One region of the Desulfotomaculum sp. genome, then DNA from elsewhere that is predicted to be linked to it. Evidence: a T-box and tRNA genes for the amino acid it is inferred to sense, from the RefSeq annotation. Region 1 holds a T-box; the other holds one or more tRNA genes.

Region 1 (15,022 bases):
CGTGCGTATACCATATTTTTACACGGAACAAAAGCCCCGCTCTTATCGTCACGGGGCTTTCTTTCCTAGAACTCTACGTTTAGTTTATCCAAGACCACTTGAATATGATTGAAAACGGTCACCCTATCGGATCCGGCAAACAGTAAGCCAACTGCCCTATTGCCCTCTGTAAGGACTAAGGAACCACTATCTCCACCCTGGGATTTCATATCACAAATTACCTGATTGGAGAAATACGCATTACTATTGTCATCCATTTTTACTTGCATGGTGGTGCCTATGGCAGTAACTACTCCGGAGGTAATGCCCGTTGTTCTACCACTTTTAACGACCCTCATGCCGGGTTTTGCCTCTACAATCCCCTGCACTTTACCAATACCAAGTATCTCATCGGTAATCAGCTCGGGCTTGAGGGGCCGGGCAACAGCACAATCCACATGGTTTACTGCCCCTTCCCTTTTAAAGAATTTCAAATCATAATTGGGTCTAATCGTATGAACCAGCATGTTGGCAATCCTTGCTGCCCCGTTGGCTATGGGGCAGGTAGCAGGGGCCTCTCCCTTTTGGATAGGAATATACCTTAATAGTATTGCAATGCGGTCGTCCTTGGTGCCGCCATCATACTCACCTGGCTGCAATATAAGGTCTCCTGGGGCAGACCGACCGTCTTTCCCATCGGTGGCATTGGCTAAAATATGGTTATTTGAAAGAATAAGTGGCTCTCCCGTGGTACGATCGCGTACCATTGCCCCAAAGGTGCCAGCCGTTACCCGATAGTGTCCCAAACTAAATCCGGGTTGGGCGGGTCTGACATGTTTTTTTCTATCATCAGACAAAAAACGAATTTCACCAACTTCCACAACATCTGTTTCTAAACCATTAATCCTAAAGGGTACCTGTTCCTCCCTGCTTAAGCTTTCAGAACGTTCCTTTTTGGAGACAAAGATGATAATTGCCTTTTGCTCGGTTCTTTGCATGCCCACATGTTTATAGCCGACACCTACGCCTACAACATTTTTAATTCCAAGCAAACGCCATTTGGCTTTCTCCACAGTTTTCAAAAAATTTAACATAAAGGAAATCCCTCCTAAAATGTCCTAGATCATCATATGCTGGACTTTAGGAAGGGGTACTATGGTTTTAATATTCCGTTCTGGGTATGCCTAAGCGATGTTTTCCTCTGGTTTCCACCCCACCAATACCTTCAAAACCGGTAATGGTACTTTTAATAATTTCCCTTAAGGCAATGGGATCTTGAATGGAAGTATAGGCTATTTTTTCAACCACAAACACAGGATCATAGGCATGAATTAATACCCTTTTGGGGGAACTTGCAAAATTGGCACCGGCACTTAATACTACCTCATAGCAAGACTGGCAGGCACCGGCAAATATCACTAAATCATCCCGACTTTTTTCAAAGGTACGGGCAATTTTAACTGCTTCGACAAAGTATTTTGAGTTGTGGTAATTATTTACATTGCTTAAATCCTTGGCACCCTTTTTAATGCCGTCATGCCCGGTAAGTACTAAAATATCTGGGTAATGTTTTTCAAGAAGAGCCAGCACCCTTTTGGGTTGCTCCTCTTCATCAATAGCATACCCGAAGGCTGGTATAGAAAGGTTACGATAGGTGGTCATACATAAGTCTAAATAATCCTTATCTCCGTCCAGGTGGAGTACTGTACCGGGCACATCAAAACCCTCAATGTCACTGTCGTCTCCTTTTTCTGGTTGAGCAGTGCGGGTCATACATATTCCATCGGCACATCTTTTAAGTCGATCTTTTCGTTCATCCATGCGCCTTTTCATAACCCGTCCCATAACTTCTTCGTTTTTCCTTAAGGTCTGGGTCCAATATTTGGAAATGTCTTTTACATCTACTTTAATTAAGTCATCTACTAACGAACTAGCAAACAGTCGTATATCCAATCCCTTAAGGACTGCGTAATCTTTACCATCTTGCCCCTGGTAAACGCTGTTAACCTTAAAGAAAATATCATTGCCATAGGATTTACGGGCAACAATATCACCTTCTTTAATCTTTGGCACGGCCTTACCCCCTTTCTACATCATCTTATGTTGGGGGTAATAGGGTTGTTACACATCTACCAGCCGCTAACTGTGGGGTCTTTGTTAATGCATGTCACGGATTTACGACCCTTCGATGGGCCTGCACAAAAACCCATTTCCCAGGGCCAATACCAGTCCCTGGGAAATGGCCTAATAGTCCAAAAGACTGACGGCGGATGGCTATTTCGTATACCTATCCGCCACGCAGGAAGCGGCAAAGGAATCTGGTTTGATCTTGGCCGCAAAGCCGCTACCCGTTACCATTCCCACCACTTCCCGAATCAAATCCTTTGTTTCGCCCTGGGTTCCCACATCAATATGTATTTCGACAGCTAAATGTTCAAGCCCATCTTCAAGTAGGAAGTTTGTTATCTTTGCTCCCAATTCAAGGCTCCGGGTTGTTTCATAATAAATTTTTTGACGTAGGCTTTTTATTTTACTTTGTATGCTTTTATGGTAGTAATATCTGGCGCCCTTCCCTTTACGATGAACAATAACCGCAGTTACAAAACAAGTTTCATGACGAGTCTGCGAATCCGTTCCTACCACAATTTTATAAGAGGAGCAGGGAAGGTTCTTAATATAACTTAAGATATCCCCCATCATCTCACGGAAGCTCAATTTACCTTTGGAAGGGCTAGTAAAGTCCATATATTCCTCCACTGGCTACTACTTAATCGATGGCGCAAAAGGTATTTGCTAATAACGCAAAATCTTGAATCGTCAGTGTCTCTCCCCTTCTGGAGGGTTCTATTTCTATTTCACTTAGTATTTTGAGCCACGTTTCCTTATCTGCCAACCCTGATCCAGTCAGTGAATTTAGCAATGTTTTTCTTCTTTGGCCAAAGGCTGCACGAACAATCTTAAAAAACATTTCCTCACTTTGCAGACTCACGGGCGGGACTTTTCTTCTGGTTAACCGGATAACCGCAGATTCGACTTCCGGTGCTGGGTAAAATACGGTCTTAGGAACTTTAGCCACGATCTCGGGTACGGTATAATACTGCACAGCTACACTAAGGCTTCCATAATCCTTACCCCCTGGAGAAGCTTGCAAACGGTCCGCCACTTCCTTCTGCATCATAACAACCATTCGGTTCAAATTAAAACCACTGGTAAGCAAATGCATCAATAGGGGTGTCGTAATATAATAGGGGAGATTCGCCACCAAATTAAAACTTTTGGCATTGGGTCCAAAGGCACCAGCCGTGTATTCTGAGGCAATTTGGTCAAAATTTACCTTTAATGCATCCGCATGAACAACTTGGATGTTATCAAAGTCCGCCAAAGTCTCCTGCAGTATCGGCAATAGGGTTTGGTCAATCTCCACGGCAATGACCTTCCCCGCTGAGCGAGCCAAACGCCTGGTTAATACCCCAAGTCCAGGCCCAATTTCAAACACTAGATCCTCTGGGGCTAAATCCGCAGCATTGACTATTTTATCAATAATGTTAGCGTCCATGAGAAAATTTTGTCCTAAAGCCTTCCTTACCCTAAAGCCATGAGACTTAATAATTTCTTTAACCACGGATGGTGATGTTAATTCTCGCAAGGTACATTTCCTTCCTCTGTTTAGTCTATAGCTATTATACCCGTTATTTGGCAATCACAATAGGCTGTTAACTTAGCCATCAGCCAATTACGCCTGCTCTTTGCAGTCTCTCAAAGGCTGACGGCCCAAGGTTGACACATGAACTGCCCTAAAGTCCAAAAAGCTGAAGGCTAAAAAGGTCTCTCCAGCAAATGTGAGAGACCCCTTACTCCTTCTACAAAAGTTATCCTATAACAAAAACCATTTGCTACTCCAAAACATACACCCTCGTATTCCGCTTCCCCCAAGCAAGGGCTTCATTTTCTGATTCATAAAATAGGTCAATGCGATTTCCTTTGATCGCTCCTCCTGTGTCTCGGGCAATGGCTTTGCCATAGCCCTCCACGTATAATCTAGTTCCCAGGGGAATAACTGCCGGGTCAACTGCCGCTATCCCAGAACTGGGTGGTATACCTGAAGCCGTATTTTTACCAGTGTAGGTATACCCTGTTGCTAACATTTCCACTGCCCTGTTAAAACGAAGATCCTGACCACCACGGTTAACCATACTTAAAGTCCCGTATTGGGTCATACTATTTATAGGCCAGGCAATGACTTCTTTCGATTCGCAGTTTCTGGCCACCTCTATACCATTTTCATATCGAACAGCCCAAATCTCCCTTTGCAGACCTTCTTTTCCTTCCTTTACCTTTTTAACAATTCCCCGGTCCATTTGAGGGTTAGCAAGGCGTTCAGCCTGAAAGGGTATGGCCCGGTTATTATATTCTTTTTTAACATCTACACGGACTACCTCTATGTAAATGTTTTTTTCTAATTTCGTAGTTAATGCTGGTAGAACGATATCCTCCGGCTTTAATTGGATACCCTGTTCTTTCAATAACTCCTTAACATCCCTACTGCTTGTACGAACAACCTCGCTTTTACCAGCTACTTGAAGATGTACCGGTATCCCCCCGGTTACCAACTCATTTACAAAACCTTTTACCTCAACCATCATTTTAGGTATGGTTATTTTTTCTGACCATAGGGCAAAACCTAAAACCACCAAAGTCATGACAATTAAAACGGAAATACCGATCAACGCTGCTTTAGCAGCCTTTTTACTTGATTGTTTTGCTTCCAGCCCCGCTAATGTGGGACGTGGCGTTTGGGTAGGCCATTCCACTGGGCACCAATTCATAGAATCCCTCCCTTAGTGGTGCCAACCGGAACCAGAGCTCCTGGCTGACCCCTAAGTCTTATTAGGAATCTTTATTCTCCCAGTGAATGATACTTACCTCCTCAAAAATTTTTACATATTCCACGGTCTAACAACAGATAATCGCATTTTTTTAGAAAAGTGTACCCTCCGGTTTAGGCTATTATTCTACTAGATGCACTTTAATCGTACACCTACCCCAATGAATAGCTTGATCGTAGCTGTTAAAAAAAACGTCGATCCGATTGCCTTTAATGTCGCTACCTGTATCCGCAGCAACGGCATAACCGTAGTTTTCGACATATAATTTTGTTCCCAGGGGAATTACCCTGGGGTCAACTGCCACAATGCCCTCAGAGGGATAAATGCCCGTTGCCGTGCGGTTTCCCGTATGGGTGTATGCCGTGGAAACAACCGTTATTGTTTTGTTATCCTCTAGCGGCATGGAATTACTAAGGTTTCTGACGGCTCCCCCTGCCACGGATCTGGAGGTTCCACGTGAAACCATAACTTGTGGTCCATAAGCAACCAACTGTGGTTCTGGTTTTTTGACAACTTCTGTTCTTAATTGCTCCCTTTTTACTTCTTTACCATCCTGGTAGGTTATTTGAATATACTCCCGGCTCAGTCCACATCGGCCTTGTTTTATTACCCTTTGTTCCCCCGCCGGAAGGTTATAGTCCGGTTTTTTGACCACTTTATACTGGATAAGCTCCTGGTTTGTTATTTCCTCTGTATCAACCCTGGTTACATGTATAGATGCCCCATCCTTAACGGTTGAGTTTAAGGGTACCTCAACAATATCAGCTCTTCTTAAAGTTACCTGTGCTTTTTGCAATGCATCCGCTACAGTTCCCCGAAACTGTATGACGGGAATCTCTTGTTGATCCACAATAATTAGCAGGTGTTTGGCACAGCAGAAGCAATAAACCATAAAGGCTATCCCAATAATGAGTACCCCTAAGAGGAGCCGACAGGCTTCATCTTGCCATAGCTTCTTATTTATTATCCCGATAACGATACCCCCTTTAAACATTTTAGTGCCCTTAGAAATCAATATATTCCTCCGGGACCTAAAATATGTCAGTTAAAGGGAGTGTTTGGTAATTTATTCCATTTCGTTGGAAATATTCTAAACAAAAGACGGATGGCTTTTTTTCAAGGGGACACGCCCGTTTAGTCCATTTCACGAATATACTATATCAGCGGTCATGCTTGCCTATATATACCAAGCCCGGCCATAGAAATAGAAAGGAGGTTTTGATTATGCCAAACGGCACTATCTGTCAACTGGTTAAATTGCCAGTGGTAATCGGTGACATCGTGACATCTGTGACGGTAGATAATGTTACCTGTCTGGATGAACAGGCTAAAAAGATCGATCATATCGATGTGGTTGTTCGTGACTTAGAGGGAGAACCGATTTTTGGCGGTACCCCACCTGCCCATGCCAATAACCCAGAAAATTTCTACCCAGGTTATCACCCAGCCAATTGCAACAGCCCAAAGGCCACTTTCCATGTAGGTGAAGCCGTATGTGGGCCCAGAGAGCTAAAGGGTATTCGCATTCATGGCACTATTCACAAGCAAATCTATTATGTAGATAAACACGATGATGTGCGTCATTTGGGTGAGGATATATCTTTTACTAAAGTGATCGATGTTAGACCTGCCCTGATTGTTATGAACCCCAATAATATAGAAATTGATTTTCGCAATGTGGATCTCCAAGTAGACTTTGATCTGCATAAATCAAACCGCATTCAGCAAATTGCCACTATTTCTTTAGTCATTAAAGTGGTTGAGGAAACCCAACTGTTTATTTCTATTTTCCCCGATGGTTGCGACACCGCAACCCTGGGTATTCAAGATTCCTTTGAAGATTTTACCGGAAATATCCCCACTAATTGGCAGGGTGAAAATGTCGCACCAAACCCCAATGGCAGAACTGGTCAAGCGGTGGAATTAGGTTTTTGCCCAACCAGGCCCGCCAGTCTGGTCAGAAGTGTTCCTGATGTTGTTGGCGGCCAATCCTATGAGCTGGCTTTCTGGGCCAGGTCTTTGCAAAAAATGATGAACCCCTGTGCCTTTACTCTGATGGCCCAGATCATGTACTTAGATGCTTCAGGCAACCCTATTAATTCCGTTAACCAAACAATCCGATCCCAGGATCTGAGTGATACCTATCAACCATTCCGTATTTCTGGTGTGGCACCGGAGGGTACAACATCCGCTATGCTTAGCTTTGTATTTACACCGGAATCATCGAATACCTGCGCTGCTCTCATCGACGATTTAACCTTTAGCCCTGTTTAATAAATACTTAGTTGCTCATGGTAGGTTTACCAAACAACCATAACCGATAGGACTAAGCAGGCCATGGGCCATAGCCCATGGCTCATGGCCTTTTCGGCTAATGGCTATGACCGTTAGCTATTTCCCTTGGTTATTATAGGTAGATTAAACAATCGAATGGTATTTTCTGCCGCCTGTAGGGACAACTCGCTAGCACTCATGTTTCTTAGCTCTGCCACATGATCTACGGTGTGTTGAACATAGGCTGGTTCATTGCGCTTACCCCGGTGAGGTACCGGTGTTAGATAAGGGCAATCTGTTTCCACTAATAAGCGATCTAAGGGGGTCTTAACCGCTATATCCTTTAGTTTTCCGGCGTTGGCAAAGGTTACCGGGCCAGCCAGAGAAATAAATAAGCCAAGTTTCATGCATTCCTGGGCAATCTCCCAACTGGCACTGAAGCAATGCATGACTCCCCCCGCAGGGTATGGTGCTTCCTCTCGTAATATCTGCATAATATCCCCGTGAGCATCACGGTCATGAATAATAAAGGGTTTTTTTAATTCCTTTGCCAAGAGTAGTTGCCCTCGAAAAACCCTTTGTTGGATATCCCTGGGGGATAAGTCGTAATAATAATCCAGCCCCATTTCCCCAATGGCCACCACCCTGGGGTGCTCTGCCATTTCTCTAAGCTGTTCCAGATAGTTTTCCGGAGCTTCCTTGGCATCATGGGGATGAATACCCACCGCTGCAAAAATAAAAGGATAGGTCTCGGCCAATTTAATCGATCGTTTAGAAGATGCAAGATCATATCCCACATTAATTACCGCCGTTAACTTCTCTTCGCACCGGGCAATCACCTGGTCCAAATCCTCCTGAAAACGCGGGTTGTCAAGATGAGCGTGGGAATCTATGAGCATTTCGTTAACCTCCTTTTTCAGCCCTCAGCCACTTGTCGGGTCCATCATAATTCCTGTCAAATCGTGAATTGCCAATTACGCCTGCCTTTACTGGATAGGCTCCACAAAAGCCCCTGCCGACCCCTAAGAAATACCCCAAAGTCCGAAGGGCTGACGGCCAATGGCTAATAGTTAAAAATTACCATGGGGAGTGTTGTTGATAACCAACAACACCACCCATGGTAGTAACATAACCCAGTCCTATTCCAGTGTCTTCAAATCAATCCGGGGAAACAGCACTTCCCCGCGTTTGACGGTGGTTGCCGCAGGGAGTTTACCCCAACGTAGGCTCTCCCAGGTATGAAGTTCTGGTTTATCCTCAATGCCTAATTGGGGCCAAACACGGGCTGGTAGGTTTGGCATAAAGGGAGTAACCATAACCGTGGCAAAGCGCATAATTTCGGCCACATTATATAATACCGTATTTAATCTTTCGTTCTGACCATTCTTAGCCAAGGTCCAGGGAGCTGTTTCCTCAAGGTACTTGTTAGCCCTGCCGACCATCTGCCAGATGGCCGCTAAGGCGTTGGATAGCTCACTTTTCTCCATGTATTCTTCTACCATTTTGGGTGTAGCTGCGGCCAAATCAATCAGTTCAGCATCTGGCCCCTCAGGGGTGCCGGGCATCGAAAGTACACCCTGTTGGTATTTTTCCATCATCGTAGCAGATCGGGATAATAGGTTGCCATAATCATTGGCTAAATCTGTATTCATGCGTTTTACCATGGCTTCCTCCGAGTATAAACCATCGGAGCCAAAGGGAAGTTCCCTTAGGAGGAAATAGCGCACCGCATCAACCCCATATTTATCAATTAACAAGTGGGGATCCACTACATTTCCCTTGGATTTAGACATCTTTCCACTATCCAGCAGCAGCCAGCCATGCCCAATAACTTTCTTTGGCAGAGGTAAATCCAAGGCCATTAACATCATGGGCCAAATAATGGTGTGGAACCGCACAATGTCCTTCCCTACCAGGTGAATATCAGCGGGCCAAAATTTTTGGTAAAGGCTATCATTTTCCGTATGATAGCCAAGGGCAGAAATGTAATTTGTTAGGGCATCCACCCAAACATAGACCACGTGTTTGGGATCAAAGGGTACTTGAATGCCCCAGTCAAAGGTCGTTCTGGAGACACAAAGATCCTCCAAACCTTGCTTCACAAAACTAACCATTTCGTTACGACGGGATACTGGTTGAATAAAATCTGGGTTTTCCTCGATGAACTTTAACCAGCGTTCGGCATACTTTGATTGACGGAAGAAATAGCTTTCCTCCCTAACCTTTTCTACTTCCCTTTGGCAATCGGGACACTTACCCTCGGCCAACTGGTATTCAGTAAAGAATGTTTCGCAGGGGGTACAGTACCACCCTTCATATTCAGATTTATAGATGTCCCCTTGTTCATAAAGTTGTTGGAAAAACTTTTGCACCACCTTGCGGTGACGTTCGTCGGTGGTACGGATAAAGTCATCATAACTTACATCCAGCCTTTGCCACAGCCTTTTAAAACCGTCCACAATATGATCCACATATTCCTTTGGGGTTTGGTCTTTGGCTTTGGCAGCTCGTTCAATTTTTTGCCCGTGTTCATCCGAACCGGTTAAAAACCATACATCGTAGCCAGTTAGCCTCTTATAGCGAGCCATGGCATCTGCTGCAACCGTGGTATAGGCATGACCGATATGCAGATTATCGCTGGGGTAATATATGGGTGTGGTAATGTAGAAATTGCCCATTTTCATAAACATCCCTTCTTATATTATAATTAGAAAATAAAAAACCTCGCTCCCTTACAGGGGCGAGGTTATTACCCGCGGTACCACCCTAATTCACTGTCATCTAAGATGACAGCCTCCGTTGTGCACATGCACCATAAGCATTAACGTTGCTTCTCCGGCTGGCCCTAATAGGCTATCCATTCGAACCAGCAGCTCCAAGGCCATGTTCAATCGCTCTTACCCTGCGGGCTTTCACCTTACCCCGCTCTCTTTAAGGGCAGCCTCAATTTACTCATCCCTATCATTGCTTTTATATTATACAACGATTTTATAAAACAAATTTTCACATGTCAAGTTTTCCCCAAAACTTTAAATTTTATACCATAAAATTACAAAAATAAAAGTAAAATATTGACTATTTCGGTTAGTACTGGTATGATTAGTTGTAGTAAAATCTGGTATCGTGTCGATTGCATAATAGGGAGGGATAGCGGAATGAAATCCACAGGTATTGTTCGTAAAGTGGACGAGCTAGGCAGGGTGGTTATTCCCATCGAATTGCGCCGTACACTGGGCATAGACGAAAAAGACGCCCTGGAAATTTATGTGGATAACGAGAAAATTATTTTACGCAAATACGAACCCGCTTGTGTATTCTGCGGTAATGCTTCGGATGTTACCCATTACAAAGGAAAAATGGTATGTCACGAGTGTATTGTCGCCATGGGAGAAAGCGTTAATAAAGAAGTTGTATAACATCCAATAAAAACGAGAGGCCGATGCAGCCTCTCGTTTTTATTGGATGTTATTAATTCTTACATATCCTTTATTCTAAACAGTTCTTTTTCTAGGGCCTTTATCTTTTTATCATAATAACAACTGTCAACTATGTCTTTATGCTTAATATCTTTTATATCTTTATTAATTTCTTGGAGTGCAACCTCCAACTGGTTAAACCTTCTCTCATTCTCCTGTTCCATATTATCCAATCGGTTATCAATGCCGCCCAGCCTACTATCTATGGCATCTAATCGATTATCCATTTGCTCTAACTGATTATCTACAGCATCCAGTCGGTTATCTATCTGATCTAACCGATTATCTACAGCATCCAGTCGGTTGTCTATTTGATCTAACCGATTATCTACAGCATTTAGTCGATTATCTATTTGATCTAACTTGCAGTCCATATTGCCAATTTTATTTAGGATTAATTTTAAAACTTCTTCCATCAAACCCACCCCTTGGGCTTATTATAAATTAACCCCTGAATAATTGCCAGAATATTTTTTCTTATCCATCATTTGGTGTTAACAGGTAAAAAAGCTTACAGCTAGACCCCCAAGAAATACCCTTAAGCCTTATGCACCACTGCATATACTTCCCTCTTGGGTAGACCTCGCAGCTTTGCCACCTGTTTAATCGCCTCCTTCTTATCATAGCCCTGCTGCAGCAGTGATTCTATATGCTCGGCAAGGGAAATTTCAGCCCATTGATTTGTCACCTCTCCACCGAGCTCTTCCTTTGCCGCCCCACCCACAATTAAACAAACCTCCCCACGGGGGTGGTTGTTATCATAGTGTACCAGCAACTGGGAAAGCAGCCCCCTTTTAAATTCCTCATGAACCTTTGTCAGTTCCCTTGCCACCACACCGGGACGGTCTCCCAGTTCCTGCAGCATATCCTTAAGGGTATCTGTTAGACGATGGGGTGATTCATAAAAAATCATGGTTCTCTGTTCGGATTTTAGGGCCTGCAGCTGTTTACGCCTTGTTTTTCGCTGATTGGAAAGGAAGCCCTCGAAGACAAATTTATTTGTAGGAAGACCGGAGGCAACCAATGCTGCAATTCCCGCTGAGGCCCCCGGCAGTGGCACCACGATAATTTCCTGTTCCAAGACCAACCTCACCAAATCTGCCCCTGGGTCAGAAATGCCGGGCATGCCAGCATCTGAAACCAGGGCAATATTTTCACCCTGTTTTAATCGCATAATGAGTTGTTCTTCTTTTCCTTCGCTGCTATGGGAGTGATAGCTCAACAAGGGCGTGTGGATGTCAAAATGACTTAGGAGCTTCCGGGTATGGCGGGTATCCTCAGCCGCGATACAGTCCACCTCTTTGAGAATCCGCAATGCCCTCAGGGTGATATCCTCTAAATTACCAATGGGGGTTGCACAAAGATATAACGTTCCCGTTGTTTTATGTTCCATCCTGTGCATCTCCCCGGTTCATCAATGCATAACAAAAGATGCACTCTCCCTCACGGCCTTTACCAAAATACATATTGCAAATGTGAAAACCTTTATCATACAAATCCCAAAGATTCCTCGCCCCGGGTTTTTTCTGAGCATTAGCACCCTGTCCGTCTTCCAGATAGAGGCCTGCTACTTCCCGTCTTAACCGGGCGTTTTCATCTTCTAGTTCCTTCACCTCTTGTTTTAAGCGATCCACTTCGTCACATATTTGACGAAGGGACTGTTCCAGTCGATTAATCCTGCCGGGCAGGGCAGCCACAGTTGCATTCACCTCGGCCTTTTTTTATTTTCAAATCACTTAAAGGATATTCTCGAATGACCTTGCTTTCCTGTAATTCTACACTTACCGTCTTTCTAAAAATATTTACCGCAATAATCTTCCCTTCACCATCTGGGGCTAACACTTGGGTACCTATCTCAGGGTAATCTGCCTTGGCCTCTTCGTAAACATCATTTTCGTATTTTAAGCAGCACATCAGGCGACCACAGATGCCAGAAATCTTGGTGGGATTTAATGATAGGTTTTGTTCCTTGGCCATCCGAATGGATACCGGGGCAAAATCCGCCAGCCAGGAGGCACAACATAGTTCACGTCCACAACACCCCAAACCACCTACCATTTTAGCCTCATCACGGACGCCAATTTGGCGTAACTCGATGCGCGTACGGAAAACAGCGGCTAAGTCCTTTACCAACTCCCGAAAATCAATTCTACCGTCCGCGGTAAAGTAAAAAATTATTTTATTACCATCGAAGGTCTGTTCCACACTTATTAATTTCATGGGCAATTGATGCAGGGCTATCTTTTCTAAAGCAACTTCGTAAGCCTTCTGTTCTTTTTCCCTGTTTGCTGCTACCTGGTGGTCATCCTCCGGTGTAGCCTTGTGCAAAACTTGTTTTAAAGGTGCCACAACCTCTTCATCCGCCACATCCCTTGGGGCAACCACAACCTCTCCATACTCGATGCCCCTGGTGGTCTCCACCACGACATGTTCTCCCTTATTCAAGGAAATATCTACTGGATCAAAATAATATACTTTACCTGCTTTTTTAAAGCGTACTCCAACCACCCTAACTGACATAGTCATTTCCTCCATCGGAGTGTATTTTCAACAGCATTACCTCCAGGGTCATACGTGTATTGGCATTGGCCAGTATTTTTTCCTTGGCCAATTTTATTTCCTCAATTATTTGCACTAATTTCCCCGGCATATAACAATTGGCCTGGGACAAAAGATCATCCATTTTATCTTGATTATTAAGAACCTTTCTCTGACCTGTATAATGATAAACCAATAAATCCCGAAACCAAAAAAGCATAATCTCCAAGCATTCTACTGCTTCATTCCGATCCGCAGCTAATTCCTCGGCCGCCTGCAGGGCTTGATATTGACCCATTTGAGGCAGTCTCCTTAGCCACCCTAGGGCTTTGGCCCTTCGTGGCCATTGTTCCTCTCCCCCTGTAAGCTTCAGGGCACGGCCTAAACTTCCCCCTGCCAGAGGGGCCACTGCCTGGGCCTGTTCTACCGCTATCTTACCAAGGGTAACTAGCCCTTTACTAACTTCCTGATTACTCAAGGGACGAAATTGTAGTTGTTGACAGCGTGAAAGAATGGTCGGCAGTAAACCATAGGGTTGATCGCTCAGGAGAATAAAAACGGTTTGACTGCCCGGCTCTTCCAAGGTTTTTAAAAAACAGTTGGCTGCCTCCTGCGTCATGGCCTCCGCTTTCTCAATTATAAATACATGCCGGGGGGCTTGAAAGGGCTTATACTGCACCTGCCTTTGCAGTTCCCTTATTTGCTCAATTTTCAGGGTTGCCCCGGATGGCTCCAACAAATGTAAATCCGGGTGATTGCCGCTATCAATCTGGCGGCAGGCCCGGCAATTGCCACAGGCTTCCTCTTTATCTGGGACCTCACACAGCAATAAGCGGGCAAAGCCCTGGGCAACGGTGTATTTGCCAATCCCAGCCGGCCCCATAAACAAATAGGCATGGGCCACACGTTCCCTTTGCACTGAATTTTTTAACATCCTAACAATTTGTTGGTGGCCTATTATACTACTCAAACTAGACATTGAGCAACCCACCTATACGGGTACAAATAATATGATGAATTTGCTCCCTTTCCTGTCGTGCATCCACCACCAAATAAGCCTCTGGTTTGCGCTTGGCTAATTCCAGGTAACCCTCACGTACTTTATGATAAAAATTTAGGGATTGGCTCTCCAACCTATCGGCGGCCCGCTCCCTACGTGATCTGGCCAGTCCCTCCTCCGGGGCTAAATCAAGCAATACCGTTAAATTAGGCGCCAGGCCCCCACTGGCCAATTTATTAATACTCCTTAAAAAGTCTAAATCCATCCCCCTACCGTAGCCTTGATAGGCCAGGGTGGAATCGATATATCGATCACACAGAACCACGATGCCCTGCTTAAGTGTAGGTCGCATCACCTGAGCAACCAACTGGGCCCTCGCCGCAGCATACAACAAAGCTTCGGTGCGGTCCATTAGTTCTGGATAATTTGGATCTAGGAGCAGTTCACGTATTTTTTCCCCCACAGGAGTGCCCCCTGGTTCTCTGGTAACCAGGGTCTTTATTCCTTTTTGGTTAAGATATTTATTTAATAGGTTTAGCTGTGTGCTTTTACCTGAACCATCTACTCCCTCACATACAATAAATATTGAGCACACCTCCTGCTACCATTTTAACCGAAAGTAGATAACTAAGTTAATATCTTCAAAGTCATTAAAGTTGGATCCTCAGGCCCCTGAATTTTATAGCCTTGTGCCCTAATCTCTAGTAAGTACGCTAAAACTGAGGCAGTAATTTTTTCACCGGGGCCAACTACCGGTATACCCGGTGGATAAACAGCCACTGTTTCACCGCTGATCTGCCCCAAGCACTGCTCCAAAGAAGTTCTTTGACCCAGTCTCTGCCAGGCTTCCCTGGGACTTAATACCACCT
Region 2 (15,022 bases), on a different contig from region 1:
GGTCTACATAGTTAAGTTTTTTTAGTTTTGGTTTTGTGCGAGGTGTGAATGGGATAACCTTCCCCTTTGCCTTTTCTCTCTGCACCATAAAACACCCTTCTCCCTATTTCACTAATCAAGTTTTATTCAATGTCTTCTTTACCAATGGCATATCCCAAACTGAAAATATCCCTTAATAAATTATGAATTAATATCTCCGCCCATTGCACAACCTTAGGATTTGGCTTGCTTTTATAAATTCGGGCCAGTTCATTGGATACCTCCGTAATCATTTCCCGGGTGTCATACTTCTCTTCAAATTCCTTAGAAGTGAAAATTTCTGCCCCTTCTTCAATGGATTGGTTAAACTGCTTTTCCAAACCACTAAAGTAGCTGACAATTTCATTTAATTCACCCAAAACTCCCTGTAGAGCTGTTTCCATACAATAATCGAAAAATTGTTTTTGCTCTGACTCAGCTAGCTCATTAAAAAGTTTTTTTCCTTCTTTATAATAGTAAACCTGGCAATTTGCCACATTGCCCTTTTCAAAACCTGTACCATCAAAGAATTCCCTAATGCGTTTTTGTCCCAAGGAACTGACGGAACGATTCTTTTCCAGGGTTGCTATAATTTCTGGGGGACCCAGTTCACATTTTATACGTAAAACCTTAACGTCCTTAATATAGAAAATATAGTATTCGCCGTATCTTTTACTTTTGATCTCTTCTGGGATAATCACCAATCCCCCCTCGCCTGCAAGATAAGTCCTTTAATATGTACTATATATGTACTATAAGTAAAATTCACTGTTAATGCCAAAAAATCCTTCCAGCAACACTAAAATCTCGGAGGTTAAGACCCCCAAGATTACTATTATTTACTAAATATGAAATTTCTAATACAATTGCTAATCGGATTAAACATGGATTAAACAAAATATTCCTTTATTGCTATTAAAAATATTCTCTCAAAGCATTATTATTAACTATTAGCATAATATATTATAACTAAAGAAAAAGCAAAATCGTCTGAAATATTTAAAATATTTATATTTTTCTTTCTATAAAAATATGTGATTTATCCTTTTGTGATTTTTTATAAATAGAATCTTTTAGAAAAGAAGGATTTCGGGGTTTTTTGCCAAACTTATCTTTAAGGACGTATATGTCCGTTTTTAGAAATTAGCATCCGGCTAGCAATGTGCTTAGTAATTATATTACGAGCGAACTTGGTAGCTTACTTGCTAATTAAGAGTAGTCTTAAGCAAAGGGGGAAAACCGATGCAGAACCAACAAGAGGTTCAAGAAAAGCAAAAGCAGTTCACCAGAAGGGGCTTCCTCAAGATGATGGGGGGAATTGGTCTCACCGGCATTACTGCAACTGTTGCCGGTTGTAGTACAGATCCCGCCGGGGGTAAGGGGTGGTTACCACAGCAGTATCAGGTTGCCAGCACCTTTTCCACTCAGGTAAAGGGACGTATTCCGATCGATCCCACCAACCCTTCCATTACAAGGGATGATAGAAAATGTATCCTTTGTGGTCAGTGTGTAGAGGTTTGTCAGAGAGTTCAAACAGTTTTTGGTTACTATGAACTTCCCATCAAAAATGACATCACTTGTGTAAACTGCGGTCAGTGCACCCTATGGTGTCCCACTGCAGCAATTACCGAGCGGGATGACATTGACAAAGTTGTAGCAGCCCTGGAAAACAAGGATATCCACGTAGTTGTGCAGACTGCCCCGGCAACCAGAGTGGGCTTAGGAGAAGAGTTTGGTATGGCACCTGGCACCTTTGTCGAGGGCAAACAGGTTAGTGCCTTAAAGAAGCTCGGTTTTAATGCTGTTTTTGATACCAACTTTTCGGCAGATTTAACGATTTTTGAAGAAGGAACGGAATTAATCAAAAGAATCTCCGGCGATATTCACGAACCCCTGCCCCAGTTTACCTCCTGCAGCCCTGGTTGGGTAAAGTTCTGTGAATATTATTACCCCGATCTTTTACCTCATATGTCAACTTGTAAATCACCGCAGCAAATGCTGGGTGCCTTAATTAAGACCTATTATGCTAAAGAAAAGGGTATTCAGCCTGAGAAGATTTTTTCTGTGTCGATCATGCCTTGTACCGCCAAAAAATTTGAGTCAGCACGTCCGGAAATGAACAGTGCCGGAAAACATGCTGGCAAGCCAGAATTAAGGGATGTGGATGTTGTTCTGACCACCCGTGAGCTGGCCCGCTTGATCAAGTCCAAAGGTATTGATCTAAACTCCTTAGGGGATGAAAAATACGACACCCTCATGGGTGAGAGTACCGGTGCAGGCCTAATCTTTGGTGCCACCGGTGGGGTTATGGAAGCTGCCATTCGCTCCGCCTATTTCTTAATTACCAAACAAGACCCCCCAGAAGCCTTGCTAAACCTAACACCAATCCGTGGTTTGCAAGGCTGCAAAGAGGCCTCTGTAGATATTCCCGGTGTGGGAACAATTAAAGTCGCAGTTGTGCATGGACTAAGCAATGCCAGACCAATTTTGGAAGCTGTCCGCAAGAAAGAAGCTCCCTGGCAATTTATTGAGTTTATGTGTTGTCCTGGCGGTTGTATCAGTGGTGGTGGTCAGCCTCGCACTTCTTTACCACCCTCTGATGATGTTCGGCAAGCCCGTATCAACAGCCTTTATAACGCTGATGCCCATATTTATGCCAAACGAAAGAGCTATGAAAACCAAGAAGTACTGGCTCTTTATGAAAAATTCATGGATAACCCCAACAGTCACCTGGCCCATGAATTACTGCATACCCACTATACCGACCGTGGTAAACAACTAACTGTAAAAAGAAACAATGCGTAATCACATATTTTGGGAGGTGAATAACCGTGTCAAAAGGCGTATTGGTTGACCTGACTAAATGTGTCGGCTGCGGCAGTTGCACCGTTGCCTGTAAACTATGGAATAAGAACGACTGGGATGAAAACCCCTCTATCGGACCCACTGCGAAACTGACCGATAAAAACTGGACCGTGGTTCAATTTAAAGAGGTAAAAGATAAGCAGGGAGAGCCAGTCTGGCGTTTTATCAAGCAACAATGTTTTCACTGTAAGGAGCCTGCCTGTGTTTCTGCTTGTTTTGCCAAGGCATTTCAAAAGACAAAGGAAGGTCCAGTAATTTACTACCCTCACCTTTGTGTTGGTTGTCGTTACTGTATGGTAGCTTGCCCCTTTAACGTACCTAAGTACGAATGGGAAAAACCCTTTCCGCTAGTCACAAAATGTATGATGTGTGACACCAAGGTGCAAAAGGGAGAAGCACCTGCCTGTGTATCCGTTTGTCCCGCCGACGTTTTCAAATTCGGCGATAGGGAAGCCTTACTAAAAGAAGCCAAAGCCACTATTAGCAAAGATCCTAAGTATGTAAAACATATCTATGGCGAAGAGGAAGTTGGCGGCACCGAATGGATGTACCTTTCCGACGTGCCCTTTGAACAGTTGGGCTTTAAAACAAACCTAACCAAGCGTTCACTGCCCAGCTACACCGAAGCCTATATGCATGCCACTCCCTTTGTGGGTGTTGCCTGGGGTGTTATTCTAACAGGCTTATACCACTATACAAAGAGACGTAATCAGATTGCAAAGGATAAAGACAAAAATATCAAGGCATAAACTACTTCTGAGAACTGGGGGGATATATATGGCGTCTCACGCCCAAGCCCAAAGGTGGAGTTTTAAGATAACTCCCACACGCATATTGCTCATGCTGTTATCTGCTATTGCCGTTGGCGTAATAGTATTTCGTTTGGTAACCGGTCTTGGTATGGTTACAAACCTAACCGACGAATGGCCCTGGGGGCTCTGGATCGGCTTTGACGTTCTCTGCGGTGTTGCTTTGGCCGGTGGTGGTTATGGTACTGCTCTTATTGTACACGTTCTACACAAGGATTATTTCCATCCCATCGCTCGCAGCGCAATGTTGACCTCATTAATCGGTTATTTGTTGGTAATGGCTGGTCTGTTCCTGGATATCGGCCAATGGTTTAACTTTTGGCGTCCATTTGTATCCTGGGGTCATTCCTCTGTACTGTTTGAGGTTTTCTGGTGTGTCTCCTGTTACACGACGGTGCAAATCTTAGAATTTGGTGAAATTGCCACCGAGCGCATCGGAACAAAGTATCACGATATCTTCAAAAAGGCCCTGCCTGTATTAATGATTGTTGGTATTATTTTCCCCACCCTACACCAATCTTCGTTGGGTGGTTTGTACTTGCTTATGGTTGATAAGCTTTATCCCTTATGGTGGTCCCCCATAATCTTCCTGTTTTTCTTGCTGTCCTCTTTCTTTGTTGGACCGGCAATGATTTGCGTGGAAACCACCCTAGCAGGAAGAGCTTACGATCACTGGATTCCTATTCCCATTCTACGCAAGCTAATCAGGATCTCAGGCAGTGTTATGATTTTCTACCTGGTCCTGAAAATATACGACTTAATTAGTCGCGGTGTATTTGGCCTCGTGTTCTCTGGCACCTTTGAAGCTAATATGTTCTTAATTGAAATAATCTTTGGCATCATCGTGCCCATTGTTATTTGCTTTAGCGGCTTTAGTGCCACTCGCAATGGTCTTTTTACCTTTGGCTTACTGGTAAGCTGTGGCGTCGTGCTAAACCGTATGAACGTTGTAGTAATCGGTATGATGAGTTCAACCGGCGTTTCCTATATTCCTTCTATCTGGGAATTCATTGTGAGTGCCGGTTTAGTTGCCATGGGTGTACTGGCCTACTGTTTCATTGTAGAAAACTTCAAAATACTTGATCATAATCACGGTCATACAGCCTAATATCTATGTTGGGAAAAAGGGCAAAGGACTCGTTGAGACCTTGGCCCTTTTTAATAAAACTTTTGCGCCTGTATTGTTTTTCTCTGTAACCCGACACAAGTTCGGGTTCTTTTTTTATTGCCTTCTTGCCTAACAAATGCAAAATTCATGCCGCTTACAAAAGGCCTAAAAACGAACCAATATGGGTAGATATTCACACTATTTGTGCTATTTAGAATCATCCCATAGGATTTCTTTGTACCAAAAGATAACATTGTTACGAAACAGAACATGTTGGCCTGCCTTGGATAACCTCTGCTAAATGAATATATCCCAATAATCAAGAAATAAAATTACAGATGCTTGACAGTATCGTATTTCGATGTTATACTAAACAAGTTGTCGCGGGATAGAGCAGTTGGTAGCTCGTCGGGCTCATAACCCGAAGGTCGAGGGTTCAAGTCCCTCTCCCGCAACCATGAAACCCGCATCCTACAGGGGATTGCGGGTTTCTTCCTGTCCAAAACCCCGTTTGCAACCACCTCTTGTCCGGAGAGCCTGTCTCCGATTTTTTATTGTCGGAAATAAGCCCTCTCCGAGTCTGAGGAAGCACGGCTTATCCGACAAATCCGCATCTGTGATGCAGAAAGACCGCAGGGCGATTAGTGCAATGATGGACGCTCTGTGCCACAGCAAGGCGGCGGATTAAAGCAGATCGCTGTCCGTAATACACAGAAACCGGTAATCAATGATAAAGCCTGCCCCTCGTAAACAAGAAGGGCAGGCTTTATGTGTTGTTGCGGCAGCCAGACGATCATAGCGCCTTTTCACAGCGTCGTAGACTCTCGGCTTTGCGTCCCTGCCTTTCGACAGGTTTGCCCTTAACTATTTGATCGTTCGGGCTATTTAATTTTTCTTGGCCTTGTCGATCACCAGCTCCACATAGCGGTGGAGGACGGCTGCAACTTCGGCGCGGGTGGCAGAAGCGGCGGGATCAAAGCGGTTTTGGTCTTTGCCCGTCAGGATACCGGCCATCTGCATGGATTGTACCGCGTCCTCGGCCCAGCTTGCGATGCTGCCGCTGTCGACAAAGGTAACTGCTTCGCGGGTCTTGGATACGGTGTAGCCCAAGACTTTGGCATAATTGCTCATAATAACCGCCATCTGCTCGCGGTTGATGTTTTGGTCGGGCGCAAAGGTTGTCGTGCTTGTGCCGCTGACGATGCCCTTTTCGGCCGCCCATGCCACATAAGGCGCGTAGTAGGAGGAAGCGGTTACATCGGTGAACTTGCTGATTTTATAAGCTGTGGTGTCAATTCCTGCCATCCTGCCCAGGGCGGTGACAAACATGCCGCGGGTCATACTGGTACCCGGACTGAATTGGTTGTTGCCGGTGCCGGCGAACAAGCCCCGCGCCGCAACAAACTCGATGTCCGCTTTGGCCCAATGCTCTGCAATGTCGCTAAATACCGGTACGTCGTCCTTATAGCCGATGCCAAAAGTTGAGAAATGGCCGGTGGAGAAGCGCAGGAGCTTGGCGAAGCTGTCATAGCCGGAGCCCGTGAGCCAGTTTACCTTGTTGCCATCCACATGGACGCCAAAGAGATTGCCGGCCTTTTCATTTGCTCCCAGGGTATAGGGCATTGCTACCGATGCCAGCCCTCCGCCGAAGCCGGAAACGGTCTTGCCGCCGCACTGTACCGAAAGGTCAAACACCGGGCGGTTGCCAATGGCGGCTCTGGCCGCTGCGGACAACTTGCTGACCTCTGCTTTTGCTGCATTAATCATTACATCGCCGCCTGCCTGCCGGAATTGCGTGAGCGAGGTCAGATCGAAGGAGATGGTAATGGTGCTGCTGGTAATCCGAAGCTCCTTCACGCCTGCCTTGACAAGCTCACTCACGGCCTTTGGCGATAGAATGACCGAAAGACTGCTTGCGGCCTTATCGGTTGAAATGTTGACGGAAACAGCGATACCGTTTTTCTCGGTTCCATTCTTTTTAGCCAAATCCCGGGCCGCTTTGATGGCATCGGTGACGGCCTTATCCGATACATTAGTCGTCGCCTTGCCGCTGCCGTCCACTTTAACGTCTACCTTGATTTCCGCTGTGGCGGGCGGATCAGGCTGCTCGGTTGCTGCAGGAGGTGTGATGATGGTAGGCTTGCTATCATCAGCTGAGGAGCCTCCGTCGCCGCCTCCGCCACTACCCCCATTTTCCCCTGTTCCCGATTGGGCGGGGAGAACCGTCAAGTGAATGGTTTGCATGACTGCCGAATTCTCCGTCCTGACCCTTATCTCCGCTATCCCTTTAGCCAGAGCATTAATCACGCCGGATGCGCTGACTGTGGCTACCTGTTCGTTGTCGGAGCTGTAGGTTATGGTCTTGTCGGTGGCATTTTCCGGGAACAAATTAGGCTTAATCGCATAGGTCTTCCCAGTATAAATGCTTAAGTCAGTCAATGCCATACCATCGGCATTCAATATGGTCATGTGCGTAACGCCTATCGGCAGCGGAGGATATTTTACCGTTACGTTAAATTTCGCAGCCTGGTCTGGATCATCTACCGATACTGCGGTTATTTCCGCCGTACCCTCGGCAAGGGAAAGGATCTTCACCTCGTCACCCTCACCCCAAATTCTTACCACGCCATCATTAGAAGAAGTGAACACCAGCCTCTTATCCAAGCTGTCCTCCATTGCCGGATCAACGGCGGTAAAGCTCACTGCATCTTTAACTGACTGGGTAATATCCTCTCCCGGCTTCACTTCAATATTTCTTCCGCTCAAACCCCCGATAAGGGCGGTAGGAGTCACTTGGTTAGTTTCCAGAAAGTCCTCCTCCATGGAGAAACCCGCATAATCCGCCACGGCCTTGTTTACCGTCAGCTTGTACTCTTGACCTGCTTTCAACGGGCTTGCCGGAGTACAGCGCACCGCCTTTGTCAGGCTCAGTCCGCCAGCCCCGGTTTTTGCATTCAAAGCGGAACTGAAAGTTTCCAAAACAAGTCTGCCCCTGTCATCGGCAAGACTGATGGCATTTGCATTTGCGGCCTCAAAAGCACTCATATCCATGTATTTGCTGAAATACACATCTACATAGCGACCGCCGCTGCCCCATACGGTTTTTTCAACCTGGGGCCAACTTAATTGCACCATGGGGATATTGATGTCCAGTTGGGGCGGCAATACCTTCAGAGCGTCGCTATATGCAGTTTGGTAACCATCCTTAATAAATTGCACCATCCACCAGCCCTCTGGCACATCCCAAGCGTACTTGCCGTCAGCATCGGTAGTGAGAGGATTTTCCTGCAAATACCACTCCGCATCCCAAAACTCCCATTCAGTGCTGGCTTTGGCCTCCGCTGCATTATCTGCTTTGTCTGTAGGAAGATAGAGAGCCGTGGCCGTTACCCCTTGGATCCGGTTATCCTCCACGGCTTCATATACATATCCGCTAGGATCAAAAATATAGCGAGGGTTGATTATTGTTCTCCCGGTTCTGTAGTAACTATCGCCATCATACCAGTACCAGCCATCCCATTCATTACCGCTGTCCCACTTCGGCCAGCCGGACAAGCCCTTCAACTGGGTGGTTAGCCTGTTGTAATCGGAGTCAAATTCATTGTCGAACATATCCCCCAAAAGCTTGCCGGATATGATCCCTGCTATCCCGCTTACAACCTGACCCACTAAAGGAACAAAATTGGCGGCACTCCCTACCCCGTCTCCCACCAGACCAAGGGTTTTGCCCACCAAAATATCCTTGCCCATACTTGACAATTGATTGTCATAATACTCTGCCATGTGGGGCTGTAGGTTGGGGCGCACACTCTCATAGTTTATGAGCAGGTCTGCCATTTTGGCTGATTTTGAAAGATCGCCAAAGGCTCCCATCAGGGATTCTCCCTTACTGTATACTTCAATGGAGGTATTGACAAATTTAAGACCTGTAGCAACAGATGACATAGTCATCATTCTGTTTCTCTGTTTTCCCTCTGATGCTGGCAACAGACGTCTATCCAGATAGGCTGTAATAACATATTTCCCATCTACCAGTTCATAGGAAAAATCATAGCCATACATGCCATTTCCTAGAGGGGTACGGCTTTTGGCATTGGCCGGATCAAAGTCCACCTGCTCCGCCTTCATACTAACGGTTGCATTCACATTCCCCATGGTCAGATTGACTGCCGGAAGGTCTAAGGAGTTCAGATATCCATCTGCACCAAACTCATACTTGACATCCGCTTCTGTCTTGGTCGCATCTGCAAACCTTACTTCTGCTTCCGTTATATATGTCGGCACTTTCCCGTGATCATATTTTAGAACCTCCTTAAGCTCAAGGCTCTTTTCGTTGTACTCCACCGGGATGCTCGTGATGCTGTTCATAATATGAGTGGTAAACGCATTTCCGTTGCGTTCAGCTCTATTTCCTGCTATCCTCACATTCTTTACCTTGTCCCCATCGTTAAAGATGGCACTAACCTCAACATTACTACGGGGATCGACGGCGAAAGGGAATGCCGTTACTTCCGATTTGGGGTCTATTCCTCTGGTATTACCCCCCTGGGTAAAAATAATCTGCTCAAGTTGAGTCCCCTCAACTCCTACGAGAACCGTAGCAGAGTCAGTGTATTCCCTGTCCTCGCTCCTTGTTTTTGCCGTAATGCAATGGAAAATCGGCATCCCCCTGTCTGGCAGCGAAACCGCGGCAGACCATAGGCCTGTGGAGGCAGCTTTTACCTCGCCAATTATAATATTGCCGTCCCATAGCTCTACTATATTATTAGCAGGGGCAAGACCGCTGAGCTTCACAGGTTTTAACGCATCAGCTTTTTCCACCTCGGTGGGTGCATTTAAAATAATCCTTTTGCTACTAATGGCAACAGAGCCTATTTCTTCAAGCTGGGTTTCCCCATAGATCTTATACTTTAGCCGGAAGCTGGCTCCGATTTCCTTGTAATCCTCTATATCCTGAACCTTGACCCGATAAGTCAGAGAACCGGCGGCGGACACCTCATCCTCTAAATCAAGGGTAATGCGGTTGCCGTCGATAACAGGCGTTACATTTTTTGTGCCCTTTATCCTCCTATAGACAACTGAATCCTCAACCAGCGTCGTACCCGACGGGATATCAGCCACAAGCTCCAGATTTTCGGAAACTACCACAACTTTATCATAATCGTAAACAGCCCGCAGGGTCATAATCGTGCCGGGTGTTGCTAGACTATGACTGGAAGAAAGACCGCTGGCTGCGTTATGACGAAAATAACGGGAATCCCCGGCTGTATATATGGGCGCTTTGCTGCCAAGCTCGGTGACTTGGCCGTCCTGCACCGTAAATACTTCGCTGTGCAGGACGCATTTGGGGTCATCCTGCCACTGCGAGAAGTTAGCTATCCTTTTCTGTTCCCAAGATATAACAGCTTTATATCTACCGCTTGGCAGATAACCTGAAAGATTTGGAGCAGATGAAGGGCAGGCTCCCACATAGCTGCCATTTTCTCTGTACACATACAAGTATCTGGTCTCGCCCTGCCTTTGTTTACCGTCTCGATCGGTAATGTAGGCGTTAACACGCCCATATTGTTTTAAAACAGCTGTGACCTCGGCATAATTGTTTTCATCCAGAGTGGCATCTACTGTGACGCTGCCATAACTAAACCCTTCTCCATCCAGCGTAATCCTTATTTTATCTCCGGGCTTTCCGTTTGTTCTAAAATAAGGGAAATCTGGGCCAGGTAAATACACACTGGATGTCTCCTGCTTTGTAATATTCACTATCTGGACACGTAACTGACGAGGATTGAACCAGTTAAAATCCAATGCTGTCGTAATTCCAGACAAATTCATTGTCTTCACAATTAGATTTAGGGTCGCCAGTTCAGAAAGTGGTACTTTCACATCATGGGTGTTAGTTCCGTCATTCAGGGTGATTGCTTTCTCCACGGAATTACTCTCTGTATTAACGGAAATTTCACCGTTAATCTTGGCCACCTGCATGGTATAACTGCCATTATCGCCAGTAAGGCAGGATGTATTGATAACTGAACCATTGGTATATGTCTGGGTCATCAGCACATTGGCGTTTTTTATAGGCTCATTGTTATGATTCGTAACTGTCCCCGTTAACGTCACCACCGGCACTTTCTTCAGCCTGACCTCAACCGGGTTGTCTCCTATTTTCGATATGTTTTCAGATAAGGAGGCATCTTCATACCAATCGGCTGGATTTTTTGAATCTGTCTGATAGACGGCCTTAAGCTCAATATATGAATCTGTCGCTACATTTTGGGCAAAATAGAGGCCATCTGCTGCGGCATAGCCATTTTCATCTGTTCTGGCGAAAATTGTGTATGTTCCGTCATTCAGCAGAGTTGCCTCTCCCTTGACTGCCACATTACTAAGAGGCTTCCCGGAGCTGTCCTCCACAACCCGGACTTTAACCCGGGCAGGAGTTTTCGGAGCATAGGTCAGCCCGGTTTCTAATCCTGCTTTGATTTCGACAGATGGAGCTTCGTGAAGCAGCGTGTCATAGCCCAGGAAATGCTGCAGCTGATAAGCCCCCTCCAGACCTTCTAAGGTGGCCGCCGGGCTCCCCTCGGGAAACCGTGAAGTAAGGCTATTCGTGCCGGCTTTGCTCACCCTGACAAAGGAACCGGCTATGATTTTGTTGAATTCCGCTGTTTCCTCAGGACTCATCGCACCGGGAACTGCTTCTACCTTCAAACGGCCTGCCACAGCAAGGTTTGGCTTTGTGGTTATTGTTTCAGCTTGAACTGCAACTTGAAGAGAGGTTATCTTGCTTATCCCTTCGGTCAGCTCAAAATCCGCCTTGTAAATTTTGCTGTTGGCTGGTGTTTCGGTCAGTGTGACCTCCTTCGTTGCGGCTTGGACGGTTTTCCTCTCGTCATTCCATTCCTCATAGGCAACCTTAACCGTAGGGTTTATGACGGTTTCGGCAGCAATCAGTTCAAGGACCACCGTGTCGCCCATATAAAGAGAGCCGTTGATATTTTTACGCGGGGCATTAAGCCTCAGTTCGGTGGTTCCCTGTGCCGTCTGGGGATTGGTCGTGACGGTGACGCTGGGGCCATCGATTGTCCACATAGCCTTTTCATTCACCGCCTCCACCTTAAAGGTATATGCAGTATCGGGTGAAAGGCCGGTAACCGTATAAGATGTATTCGAGCTGCCGGTAACCGTCCCAACCTGGGTATCCTCTAGATAAACCCTATAGCCGGTCACTGGATTATCCGTCTGCTTGCCATCCTCGGCCTGAGACCAGCTCAGGCTGACCGTATGATGGGTCTTATCGGTTACGTTCAGGAGGCTCCCCGTAGGCCAATAAGGCGGGGCAAAGCCGTCTTCTGAAAGGGTGCTGACGGTTTGGGAAAGCACCTCTGAAACATTACCATCCATATCTTTAGCTTGTATTTCGAATCTGTAGTTCGTACCCGGCAAAAGAAGGGGAGCTAAATACTCAGGAACACTAAGATTCAGGTCTGACGGACGAATAAGCTCACTGCCCTTGTATATGCTGACAGTATATTCTACATACCCGTTATCCTGGGCCGCTGTCCATTCTAAGTGAATCTGCTCATATGTTCTTTCCCGAATAGACACAGCACTGCCTTCGGGCCAGTAGGGCTTCTGGATTGCAGTCATTGGGTTTAAATTAACTTCAATTTTTGCAGGCTCGGCGGAAGCATCGTCCGGCACTGGCAAAGCATCGTCCAACTCCGGCAAAATATTATCCGGCTCCGGCCAAGTATCGTCCGGCTCCGACAAAATATCACCCGGCTCTGGCCAAGTATCGTCCGGCTCCGGCGCGGCCCCCTCCTCCTGTGGAATGCTGCGGTCTGCTGTTTCGCTTATATTGAGCGGATCATCAACCTCCTCTGCTTGTATGCTCATGGGCATGGTGATAAGCATCATCACCGCCAATAATAAGGATATTATTTTTCTTAATTTTAACGGCATACTACCCCTCCCGATTAATCCATCTTCTATTCTGTATACCCGGTCATTTTATCCACCGTTCGTACACTCATGGCCAGCGCTTGTTCTCTGGAGGTGTTGGCGTATCCCGCCGCAATCTGGGCCTGGGTCACGGCGCGGGGCATGAATTTGCCGTCGCTGCCCTTGATAATGCCGAGCTTAGCAATATAAAGGCAGTCGTTTAACGCCCAGCCCAAGATATCCGCTTGATCTGTGAAGCTCACCTCAGCTCAAAATAGGGGATCCCCTCGAATGATCGGAAGTTTGTGTTTCAAACTAAATCCTCCTCGTATAAATTCATATTGTGAAAACAGCTACGCTGTGCATCACCAAGCCGTCCCCCGTCTGGAATTGGAAAAACAATTGCTTTACGATAGTTTTTTGACGGCGAATCTCTTTTTCTTTTTCGTTCCGGAAATCTTGATTTTATTCTTCCTCCGGCTTTGCCTGCGCAACTGTGATGCTGAACCCTGCGTCTTTCTCATAGGTGAGCGTAACACTGAAGCCCTCGCCATTTACCGCCGTATACATCATGCCGGTGCCGGTGTTCATCGCAAAGGTTTCCTCGGTAAAACTTTTCTTGATTTCTTCCAGATAGGCCGTAAAGTCTTCTTCCGAGATTTCCTTGATCATAATAAACAGAGAATCGTCGGCCTCCATCACCGAGACAATCTTGCCGTCTTTGAACTCGGGAATCCTTTTTGCCAGGTCGGACGTGGGCCATTCGCCCGCGCCAATGTTCAATTCCTGACCGTCCTCACCCTTGACGACCACCTTGTCGCCGTCAATGTCCGCATCCACGCCGGCACCCTGGAGGATTTTTTCGGCAGCTTTTTCCGCCGCCTTTTCCTTTGCGCCGCAACCGGCAAGAGATAAGGCCAGTAAAAGGACCAACAGCCCCGTTAAAAACTTCTTCATCTTCCTCTCTCCCCTCAATTATTTTAAGATATCGAACGTTCCGATCAGGGGCAGCCTCTTTGCTTTACCGCCAAAGCCGTTCACCAGTCCCATGATGAATAGTGCCAGAACGCCGATGCCAAATACGGGAAGCAGCATCCAGCCAATCACCGGGATGATACCCAGTATCACGTTGCCTGCTATCCCTAAAATCAAGAGCATCAAGGATTGATTGGCATGGAATCTGGCATATTTAGATTCGGGGCAGGCAATCAGCGGCAGGAAGAAAAGCAGATAGGAAAGACCTGCCATCGTTTTGTTCTTTTCGATGTCCTCCGGGGTGTGGATGTTTTGCTCTGTCACGCTAACTACCTCCAAGGTTTTTATGATGTATCTTGAACTTGCTTTACAGCTTGTTGCCGCAGCCGCCGCAGAATCTTGTGCCGGGTGGGTTTTCCCCGCCGCAGCCGGGGCACCTGGCGGCGGCCGGCGCAGTCATGGACGTTCCGCAATGGTTGCAGAAGCGCACCCCCTGCGCATTTTTCGCCTTGCATTTGGGGCAGTCCGCCAGCGCCAGCGAAGCACCGCAGTTGTTGCAGAATTTTCCTGTCCCGGCAGGCTTGCCGCAAGCGGGGCAAACGGTCGTCTTGCTTTCCAGCTTTCCCTTCCAAACAGTGGCGCTTTCAGCGGTTTCCTCAATGTTGCGCCGCATGGCGTCGGCGCGGGCCTTTGCCACGGCGATTTCCTGTCGGGGAGCGCATTCGGTGCACAGGCCCTCGTCCTCGTTGTAGCAGGAATCACAGACCCATTTACGGCAGCCGTGACAGCGGTTAAAGTGCTGCTGGGCTTCGTTTTTTGCCCGCTCAAAGGCTTTTTCATGCTCCTTCTGCCATTCGGGACTCATACCTTCAAACCGATCGGACAGAATGTTCCCGCCCTGCTCCAGCGAATACCCGAGGTTTCCCAGGCGGCCGCCGAGCAGACTTCCCAGCATGCCCACTCCCTGAGCAAGCCCCCGCAGCCCCCGGCCCTTTTTGTAGGTCTCTGATTCAATGAAGCTGCTTTTGTATCCATCCTCACAAAGGTCGCAGTAAAAGGTAAACTGGAAACCCGCCTCAGTGGAGTTGTCTTCATAATTCCTTGTAAAGGATTGCAGCATGGATTCACCTCATTTCCTGTTTGATTTGATTTTTTTGCCGCAGGCCGTGCATTTTTCGTTTTCGAAGAATTGCCGGGCACCGCAACGGGGATTTCCGCATGAGACCATCAGTGACGCACTGCACTGCTCACATTTTTCCCCCGCAAAGGTGGGGTTGCCGCAGGCGGGGCAGGGGATATACAGAGC

What was found. The T-box of region 1 lies ahead of metG (methionine--tRNA ligase). A T-box ahead of a tRNA ligase gene usually reads a tRNA of that ligase, here a tRNA-Met.
Region 2: it encodes a tRNA-Met, which carries the amino acid that the T-box ahead of metG (methionine--tRNA ligase) is inferred to sense. The anticodon was not compared.

The regions. Positions count from the first base shown of each region.
Region 1 is NZ_CEVWQM010000016.1:16,989-32,010, forward strand. Features, by position in the region: gene AC1U9Z_RS10670 (chymotrypsin family serine protease) at 66-1,073, opposite strand; gene yabG (sporulation peptidase YabG) at 1,141-2,052, opposite strand; gene AC1U9Z_RS10680 (ribonuclease H-like YkuK family protein) at 2,254-2,724, opposite strand; gene rsmA (16S rRNA (adenine(1518)-N(6)/adenine(1519)-N(6))-dimethyltransferase RsmA) at 2,747-3,625, opposite strand; gene AC1U9Z_RS10690 (3D domain-containing protein) at 3,873-4,805, opposite strand; gene AC1U9Z_RS10695 (3D domain-containing protein) at 4,987-5,880, opposite strand; gene AC1U9Z_RS10700 (hypothetical protein) at 6,090-7,139, shown strand; gene AC1U9Z_RS10705 (TatD family hydrolase) at 7,253-8,038, opposite strand; gene metG (methionine--tRNA ligase) at 8,279-9,823, opposite strand; T-box leader at 9,873-10,113, opposite strand; gene AC1U9Z_RS10715 (AbrB/MazE/SpoVT family DNA-binding domain-containing protein) at 10,295-10,555, shown strand; gene AC1U9Z_RS10720 (hypothetical protein) at 10,615-11,031, opposite strand; gene rsmI (16S rRNA (cytidine(1402)-2'-O)-methyltransferase) at 11,154-12,008, opposite strand; gene AC1U9Z_RS10730 (initiation-control protein YabA) at 11,998-12,312, opposite strand; gene AC1U9Z_RS10735 (PSP1 domain-containing protein) at 12,287-13,135, opposite strand; gene holB (DNA polymerase III subunit delta') at 13,125-14,132, opposite strand; gene tmk (dTMP kinase) at 14,125-14,748, opposite strand; gene AC1U9Z_RS10750 (aminotransferase class I/II-fold pyridoxal phosphate-dependent enzyme) at 14,781-15,022, opposite strand, start outside.
Region 2 is NZ_CEVWQM010000006.1:80,531-95,552, forward strand. Features, by position in the region: gene AC1U9Z_RS05370 (hypothetical protein) at 1-88, opposite strand, end outside; gene AC1U9Z_RS05375 (hypothetical protein) at 123-719, opposite strand; gene AC1U9Z_RS05380 ([FeFe] hydrogenase, group A) at 1,261-2,823, shown strand; gene AC1U9Z_RS05385 (4Fe-4S dicluster domain-containing protein) at 2,850-3,632, shown strand; gene nrfD (NrfD/PsrC family molybdoenzyme membrane anchor subunit) at 3,661-4,800, shown strand; tRNA gene AC1U9Z_RS05395 (tRNA-Met) at 5,183-5,258, shown strand; cyclic di-GMP riboswitch class I at 5,578-5,669, opposite strand; gene AC1U9Z_RS05400 (S-layer homology domain-containing protein) at 5,686-12,762, opposite strand; gene AC1U9Z_RS05405 (hypothetical protein) at 12,789-13,004, opposite strand; gene AC1U9Z_RS05410 (DUF6591 domain-containing protein) at 13,207-13,698, opposite strand; gene AC1U9Z_RS05415 (DUF4870 domain-containing protein) at 13,717-14,040, opposite strand; gene AC1U9Z_RS05420 (zinc ribbon domain-containing protein) at 14,084-14,836, opposite strand; gene AC1U9Z_RS05425 (double zinc ribbon domain-containing protein) at 14,846-15,022, opposite strand, start outside.